3 regions of the Streptomyces sp. NPDC057900 genome follow, and region 3 is predicted to be linked to each of the others. Evidence: riboswitches for the same ligand, from Rfam matches in the RefSeq annotation. Region 3 holds a riboswitch; each other region holds the start of a gene.
What was found. A riboswitch is a leader RNA that binds a small molecule or an ion and turns the genes downstream of it on or off. The one in region 3 is predicted to bind S-adenosylmethionine.

Region 1: linked by a shared signal. The riboswitch ahead of ACFVQ0_RS01370 (putative leader peptide) and the one ahead of thrC (threonine synthase) in region 3 are both predicted to bind S-adenosylmethionine.
Region 2: linked by a shared signal. The riboswitch ahead of ACFVQ0_RS21615 (aminotransferase class V-fold PLP-dependent enzyme) and the one ahead of thrC (threonine synthase) in region 3 are both predicted to bind S-adenosylmethionine.

Annotation. Positions count from the first base shown of each region.
Region 1 covers NZ_JBHVOI010000001.1:348,002-350,259, reverse strand. Annotated here, with positions in the region: gene ACFVQ0_RS01380 (ATP-binding cassette domain-containing protein) at 1-118, shown strand, start outside; gene ACFVQ0_RS01375 (glutathione S-transferase C-terminal domain-containing protein) at 103-966, opposite strand; gene ACFVQ0_RS01370 (putative leader peptide) at 1,158-1,268, opposite strand; SAM riboswitch class IV at 1,262-1,408, opposite strand; gene ACFVQ0_RS01365 (amino acid ABC transporter permease) at 1,965-2,258, shown strand, end outside.
Region 2 covers NZ_JBHVOI010000005.1:303,280-305,537, reverse strand. Annotated here, with positions in the region: gene ACFVQ0_RS21615 (aminotransferase class V-fold PLP-dependent enzyme) at 1-1,327, opposite strand, end outside; SAM riboswitch class IV at 1,501-1,618, opposite strand; gene trpD (anthranilate phosphoribosyltransferase) at 1,703-2,258, opposite strand, start outside.
Region 3 covers NZ_JBHVOI010000002.1:148,755-151,012, reverse strand. Annotated here, with positions in the region: gene ACFVQ0_RS07785 (glucosyl-3-phosphoglycerate synthase) at 1-745, opposite strand, end outside; SAM riboswitch class I at 898-1,024, shown strand; gene thrC (threonine synthase) at 1,042-2,258, shown strand, end outside.

The DNA of each region.
Region 1 (2,258 bases), on a different contig from region 3:
GGGCCCCGGCGCCGGTCACGACGGCGGCAGGCTCGTCTTCGAAGGCACCCCGGACGACCTGGTCGCGGACCGCTCCACCCTCACCGGCGAGCACCTCGCGGCCTACGTGGGAGCCTGAGCCGCCGGGTCGACGACGGCCACCCCGCCCGGCACGTCCGGACTCCCCGGAGAGCCTGGAGCTGCCGGCATCTCCGACATCTCCGGTGCCTCCGGGAAGGCGGGGTGGCCGCAGAGGCGGTGTACGTACTCCTTGAGCCGGGGACGGTCACCGAAGGCGCCGACCGGGCCGAGATGGACGAGCGCCACCCACAGGTCCACATCCCCGGCCGTCAGCTCCTCGCCCAGCGCGTAGGGCCGCCGGGCCAGGGACCGGTCCAGCAGGTCCAGAGCCGCCGACCGCTCGGCGGACCCCGCGTGCGGAGTGACGTCCCGGTCCAGCAGCTCGCGCAGGGTCTCGATGCCGTCGGCAAGCTCCGGAGGGCGCAGCGCCGAGGGGCGGGCCTCGTCATGGCCGGACAGCAGGCCCGCCAGATCGCGGAGTATGTCCGGCGTGTGGTTGCTGACGATGCGCCCGCTCCACCGGTCGCACAGCGCGGGCGCCGTCAGCGGACCGTCGTAATGGTGCAGCGTGGCCTCGTACGCGCCACGCAGCGAGGCATACGCCTCGGGTGTCGCGGACGGGTGCCCCAGGAACGTGGTGGCGACCGAGTCCCGGAGACCGAGCAGACCGAGGGTGATCGAGATACGCAGCGAGCGCGGACAACTCGCCGACAGGAAAAGCTCGTAGCGGTGCGGAGCGGGATAGAAGCCGCCGGCCAGACCGACCCCGATACGGCTGTGGATGCGGGAGGACGGTACGGCGATCTTCGGACGGGGATGCGTGGCGCACGGACTCGGGCCGGATGGGACCGAGCCGCACGTGATGGAGCTGCCTGTGCTGGAACTGCGCGAAGCTGTCTCGGGCATGACTCTCCTGTGGAGATCCCTGTGGGAACGAGGAAGCCACCGCCGCCTTGTGGGCACCAGCGGCCGGATGGGGAACGGCTGCGCTCGCGCACCGGTCCGGATCACGACAGCGCGGACGTGCGCGCGTCATCGCACGGCTGACCCGACCGCGTCATCATGACAACGGGCCCGTGCGCCTCGGGTATTCCGGGCTAGTAGGCGCTGGAGACGCGCAGCAGATCGATGTGCAGGCGCCTCGTCAAGCCGTTCCTGGACAAATGCCACCCGTCCCGACTTCCGGGGCCCGCGAGACGCGGGACCACGCTTGCCCCGCCGCACCGGCGGGACCCGGTCGTCACCCGGGGCACCCCGTCGCGGTGGAAGGGTTGCCTGCCAGCGGGCCGGGGCCGATGGACCCCGTGAGCAGGACGGATCCCGTACGGGGGCGCTGACAATCGTGACCGTCCACGTCAGTTTCGGTGCGCCGGGTGACGCCGTCAAGGAGGTCACGGGGGCCATCTCGCCTGTTGGTCACCCGCGTTGACATTCCTGTCGGCCCATGCATAACTTGCGGCGCGGAACGGCTCCGGGCAGCGGCGATACGCCCCGGCTCGCCGGCCGGCGCCCCAGCACACCGCGGAGCGCCGCAGTTGAGGACCGGACGGTGTCCGGCAGGCGCGAGGCCCCGCGGGGCGGATCGGTGACGGTGAGAGCGATGCACGCAGCTGAGGGGATGGCTGCCTGGCGGTCCCGAGGCCGCGTCCTGCTCTGCGCGGACCGCTCCGTCGACCTCCAGCGTGTCAACAGCGCGCTGTGTACGGCCGCTTGTCGCGCCCGCTGTCAAGGCTGACGGCCCGCTGACTCCCTGACGTCCACCGCTGCCGCGGTGCGTCCTCTCCCCGCCCGGCCCCCTGCTCCGCGCCGCGCTGCCCGCGCCCCGCCCGCGTCGTTCCCGACGACTGGCGTGGCGAGGCGCTGCCGTCCGCGGTCCGGGCCGTCCGCATCCGCTGGAGCCCACCGTGAGTGAATCCCCCGGCGTCGCTGTGTCCCCAGGGGCAGCGCCGCCCGCCGGGGCGGCCCCCCGCCCCGGACCACCCGTCGTACCGAAGCCGCCGGTCCCGCAGCGGGTCCGCCCGCTCCTGCGGCCCGGCCGCTGGATCGTCACCGTCGTCGTGCTGGTGCTGGTCGCCCAGATCGTCCACGGCCTGGTGGCCAACCCCTTCTACCAGTGGGACCGGTTCCAGTACTGGTTCCTGCGGCCCACCATCCTCGAAGGCCTGCTCGTCACGCTCGAAGTCGCCCTGCTCAGCGCC
Region 2 (2,258 bases), on a different contig from region 3:
CCGCCCGCACGAAGCGCTCGATGTGCTCGTCCGGCGTACCGGCACCGAAGCTGACGCGGATCGCGTTGAGCGACTTCTCGCCCGGCTCCGCCTCCGGCGCGCCGCACTCACCGACGTCCTGCGGGTCGCTGCCGAGCAGGGTGCGCACCAGCGGGTGGGCGCAGAACAGACCGTCGCGCACCCCGATGCCGTACTCGGCGGAGAGCGCCGCGGCGAAGTGCGAGCTGTTCCAGCCCTCCACCACGAACGAGATGACGCCGACGCGCGGGGCGTCGTCACCGAACAGCGAGAGGACCTTGACCTCGGGGACCTCCGCCAGCCCGGCCCGGACCTCGGAGACGAGCTGCTGCTCGCGGGCGACCAGGCTGTCGAACCCGGCCTCGGTGAGCGCCTTGCAGGCGGCGGCGATGGAGTAGACGCCGATGACGTTGGGCGAACCGGCCTCGTGGCGGGCGGCGGTGGTGTGCCACTCGACGTCCACCCCGCCGTCGGTGCGCCGGGCGACCTTGCGGGAGGCGCCGCCGCCGGCCAGGTAGGGCTCGGCGTCGCGCAGCCAGTCGGAGCGGCCGGCCAGCACGCCGGAGCCGAAGGGCGCGTACAGCTTGTGACCGGAGAAGGCGACCCAGTCGACGTCCAGTTCACTGATGTCGACGGGGTGGTGCGGGGCGAGCTGGGCCGCGTCGAGCACGATGCGGGCGCCGTGGGCGTGCGCGGCGGCGGCGAGCTCCTTGACCGGCCACAGCTCACCGGTGACGTTGGAGGCGCCGGTGACGCAGACCAGCGCGGGGCGGGTGGGGCCTCCCCTGCTCGAACGAAGCTGAGAGCTTGGGGAAGGGTCGCGGTCGGCGAGCGCCCGCTCCAGCGTGGCGACGGCCTGGGCCGGGGTGCGCGGGGCGTTCAGGTAGGTCACCCGGGCATCGCGCCAGGGCAGCAGGGACGCGTGGTGCTCGGTCTCGAAGACGAACACCTGGCAGTCGGCGGGCAACGCGGCGGCCAGCAGGTTGAGCGAGTCGGTGGTCGACCGGGTGAAGACCACCTGGTCCCCCTCGCGGCAGCCGAGGAACTCCGCGACGGTCACCCGGCTGGACTCGAAGAGGTCCGTGGAGAGCTGCGAGAGGTAGCCGGCACCGCGGTGGACGCTGCCGTAGTACGGCGCGTACGCGGCGACGTCGTCCCACACGCGCTGCAGGGCCGGGGCGCTGGCGGCGTAGTCGAGCGCGGCGTACGTGACCTCACCGCCGGTCACCAGGGGAACCGTCACATCCTTGCCCAGAACGGGCAGCGGGGCACAAATGGACTGGTCGGCGGCAGCGGTGAAGACAGACATGACGAACTCCCGTAACAGGCAGGCGAACTCCGCGTGCCCGCGGATACGCGGCAGCACGGAGGGAGGAAAAGAGGGTGTGCGGAGGAGGGCCGAAAAGCCCTATCGCATTCGCTTGCTCACAGAGGCTCCCTGAGGACCAGGACCCCACGGGTGGACATCTCACGACGTCGAGGGGTCCGCGCTTGCCGCAGACCTCGCTGCCTACGGCCTGGTCTTCACCCGGGGCACCCCGCCACGGACGGAGGGTTGCCGGACAGCGGGCCGGGGCCGTAGTCGCTGTCACTCATGACCTGCCCAGCATCTTGCCATACGTACGGGAACGCGCAAGGCGCAGTCCATGATCCGGACTGCGCCCCGCTGCACCGCTCCGTCTGTTCAGGCGTTGCTGGCCTTGACCCATCTCTCCAGCGCGCGCCCGGCGGACCCGGAGTCGATGGACTCGGCGGCCCTCGCCATACCGGCGACGAGCTGCTCCTCAAGGGTGCCCTCCCCCGGATCCAGCGCGACCAGCGCCGCCGCCGCGTTGAGCAGGACCGCGTCCCGTACCGGCCCCGTCTCACCGGCCAGCAGCCGGCGGGCCACATCCGCGTTGTACGAGGCGTCGGCGCCGCGCAGCGCCTCGACCGGCACCAGGTCAAGGCCGACGTCGCGCGGGTCGAAGGCCTGCTCGCGCACGACACCGTCGCGGGCCACCCAGACCCGGGAGGTCGCGGTGGTGGTCAGCTCGTCCAGCCCGTCGTCGCCCCGGAAGACCAGCGCGGAGTTGCCCCGCTCGGCGAGGACGCCCGCGACGATGGGCGCCATCCGCAGGTCGGCGACGCCGATGGCCTGGGAGCGCACCTGGGCCGGGTTGGTGAGCGGGCCCAGGATGTTGAAGGTGGTCGGCGCGCCGAGCTCCGCCCGCGCCTTCGCCGCGTACCGCAGGGCGGGG
Region 3 (2,258 bases):
GGTGGCGGTGTTTGCGGACGCCGACGTCGACCTGGGCCAGCGCGTCCAGGCCGACCGTGTGCAGGGCGTCGACGAGCAGCCCCAGCTCCACCCCGTAGCCGACCGGGAACGGCAGCTGTTCGAGCAGCGACCGGCGTACGGCGTACTCACCGCCCAGCGGCTGGACGAAGCCGGCCAGCTGCGGCCAGTGCAGATTGAGCAGCGGCCGTGCCACGAGTTCGGTGACCCGCCCGCCCTGGCCCGCGGTGTCCCCGAGCGGGCGGTCGTACATCGCCTTGACGAACTGCACGGAGGGGTCGGTCAGCAGCGGGCCGACGATGCCGGAGACGAAGTCGGCCGAGAAGTCCTTGAGGTCCGCGTCGATGAAGCAGACGATGTCACCGCCGGTCACCAGCAGTGACCGCCACAGCACCTCGCCCTTGCCGGGGACGGCCGGCAGCCGGGGCAGGATCGCGTCCCGGTGGATCACCCGGGCGCCCGCCCGGCGGGCCACCTCCGCCGTGTCGTCGGTGGAGCCGGAGTCGATCACCACGAGTTCGTCGACCAGCCCGACCTTCTCCATGAGCTCGCGCCGGATCGTCCGGACGATGTCCCCGACCGTCGCCGCCTCGTTGAGCGCGGGCAGGACGACACTCACGCTCCCCCGCCGCGGGTCGCCGCTCCGGGCGGCCAGGAGCTGCTCCAGCGGGCGGTCGGCGCACGACCAGGAACGCCTGGTCAGCCAGCGTTCGACCTCTTCCAGCACGGTCGATACTCCCTGTATGTGATCCATCTCGCGGTTCGGACGACTATCTCAACAGTCCGGTGCTTCGGTTACAGTCTGAACAACGCAGATGGCCGTGGCATCCCGGGGTCCATCCGCCGATAAACGCCTGGATCGATGGTCCAGTGCCATAGCGCTCATCCAGAGGGACAGAGGGAACGGCCCGTTGAAGTCCCGGCAACCATCCCGCCGACCGCGAGGTCAGGTGGGGACGGTGCCAATTCCGTCTTGTGGCGAAATGCGCCACAAGGAAGATGAGGAGAAAGGGCCTCGCCATCATGGCTGTTCAGACTGTTGCAGCATCCACCGAATCTTCCGTGGACCTCGGTCCCGCCGCGGCACTTTCCTGCCGCGAGTGCGGAGAACGATTCGCACTCGGTCCGCTTTTCGCCTGTGCGACCTGTTTCGGGCCGCTCGAAGTGGCGTACGACCTGCCGACCGGTTCTCCGGACGAGCTGAAGAAGCGCATCGAGGCCGGCCCGGACAACATCTGGCGCTACGCGCCGCTGCTGCCGGTCCCCTCCGACGTCGCGGACAAGCCCAACATCAACCCCGGCTTCACCAAGCTGGTCAAGGCCGACAACCTCGCCCGTGAGCTGGGCGTCACCGGCGGCCTGTACGTCAAGGACGACTCCGGCAACCCGACGCACTCCTTCAAGGACCGCGTCGTCGCGATCGCCGTCGAGGCCGCCCGCGCCTTCGGTTTCACCACACTCTCCTGCTCCTCCACCGGCAACCTGGCCGGTGCGGTGGGCGCCGCCGCCGCCCGCGCCGGGCTGCGCTCCTGCGTGTTCATCCCGCACGACCTGGAGCAGGGCAAGGTCGTCATGGCCGCGGTGTACGGCGGTGAGCTGGTCGGCATCGAGGGCAATTACGACGACGTCAACCGGTTCTGCTCGGAGCTCATCGGAGACCCGCTCGGAGAGGGCTGGGGCTTCGTCAACGTCAACCTCCGCCCGTACTACGGCGAGGGCTCCAAGACGCTCGCGTACGAGATCTGCGAGCAGCTCGGCTGGCGGCTGCCCGACCAGATCGTCATCCCGATCGCTTCCGGCTCGCAGCTCACGAAGATCGACAAGGGTCTCCAGGAGCTGATCAAGCTCGGCCTGGTCGAGGACAAGCCGTACAAGATCTTCGGCGCCCAGGCCGAGGGCTGCTCGCCGGTCTCCGCCGCCTTCAAGGCCGGTCACGACGTGGTCCGCCCGCAGAAGCCGAACACGATCGCCAAGTCCCTCGCCATCGGCAACCCGGCCGACGGCCCCTACGTCCTGGACATCGCCCGCCGTACGGGTGGCGCGGTGGACGACGTGAACGACGAGCAGGTCGTCGACGCGATCAAGCTGCTGGCGCGCACCGAGGGCATCTTCGCCGAGACCGCGGGCGGTGTGACGGTCGGCGTGACGAAGAAGCTGATCGAGGCCGGTCTGCTCGACCCGACGCTCACCACCGTCGTCCTGAACACCGGTGACGGCCTCAAGACGCTGGACGCGGTGGC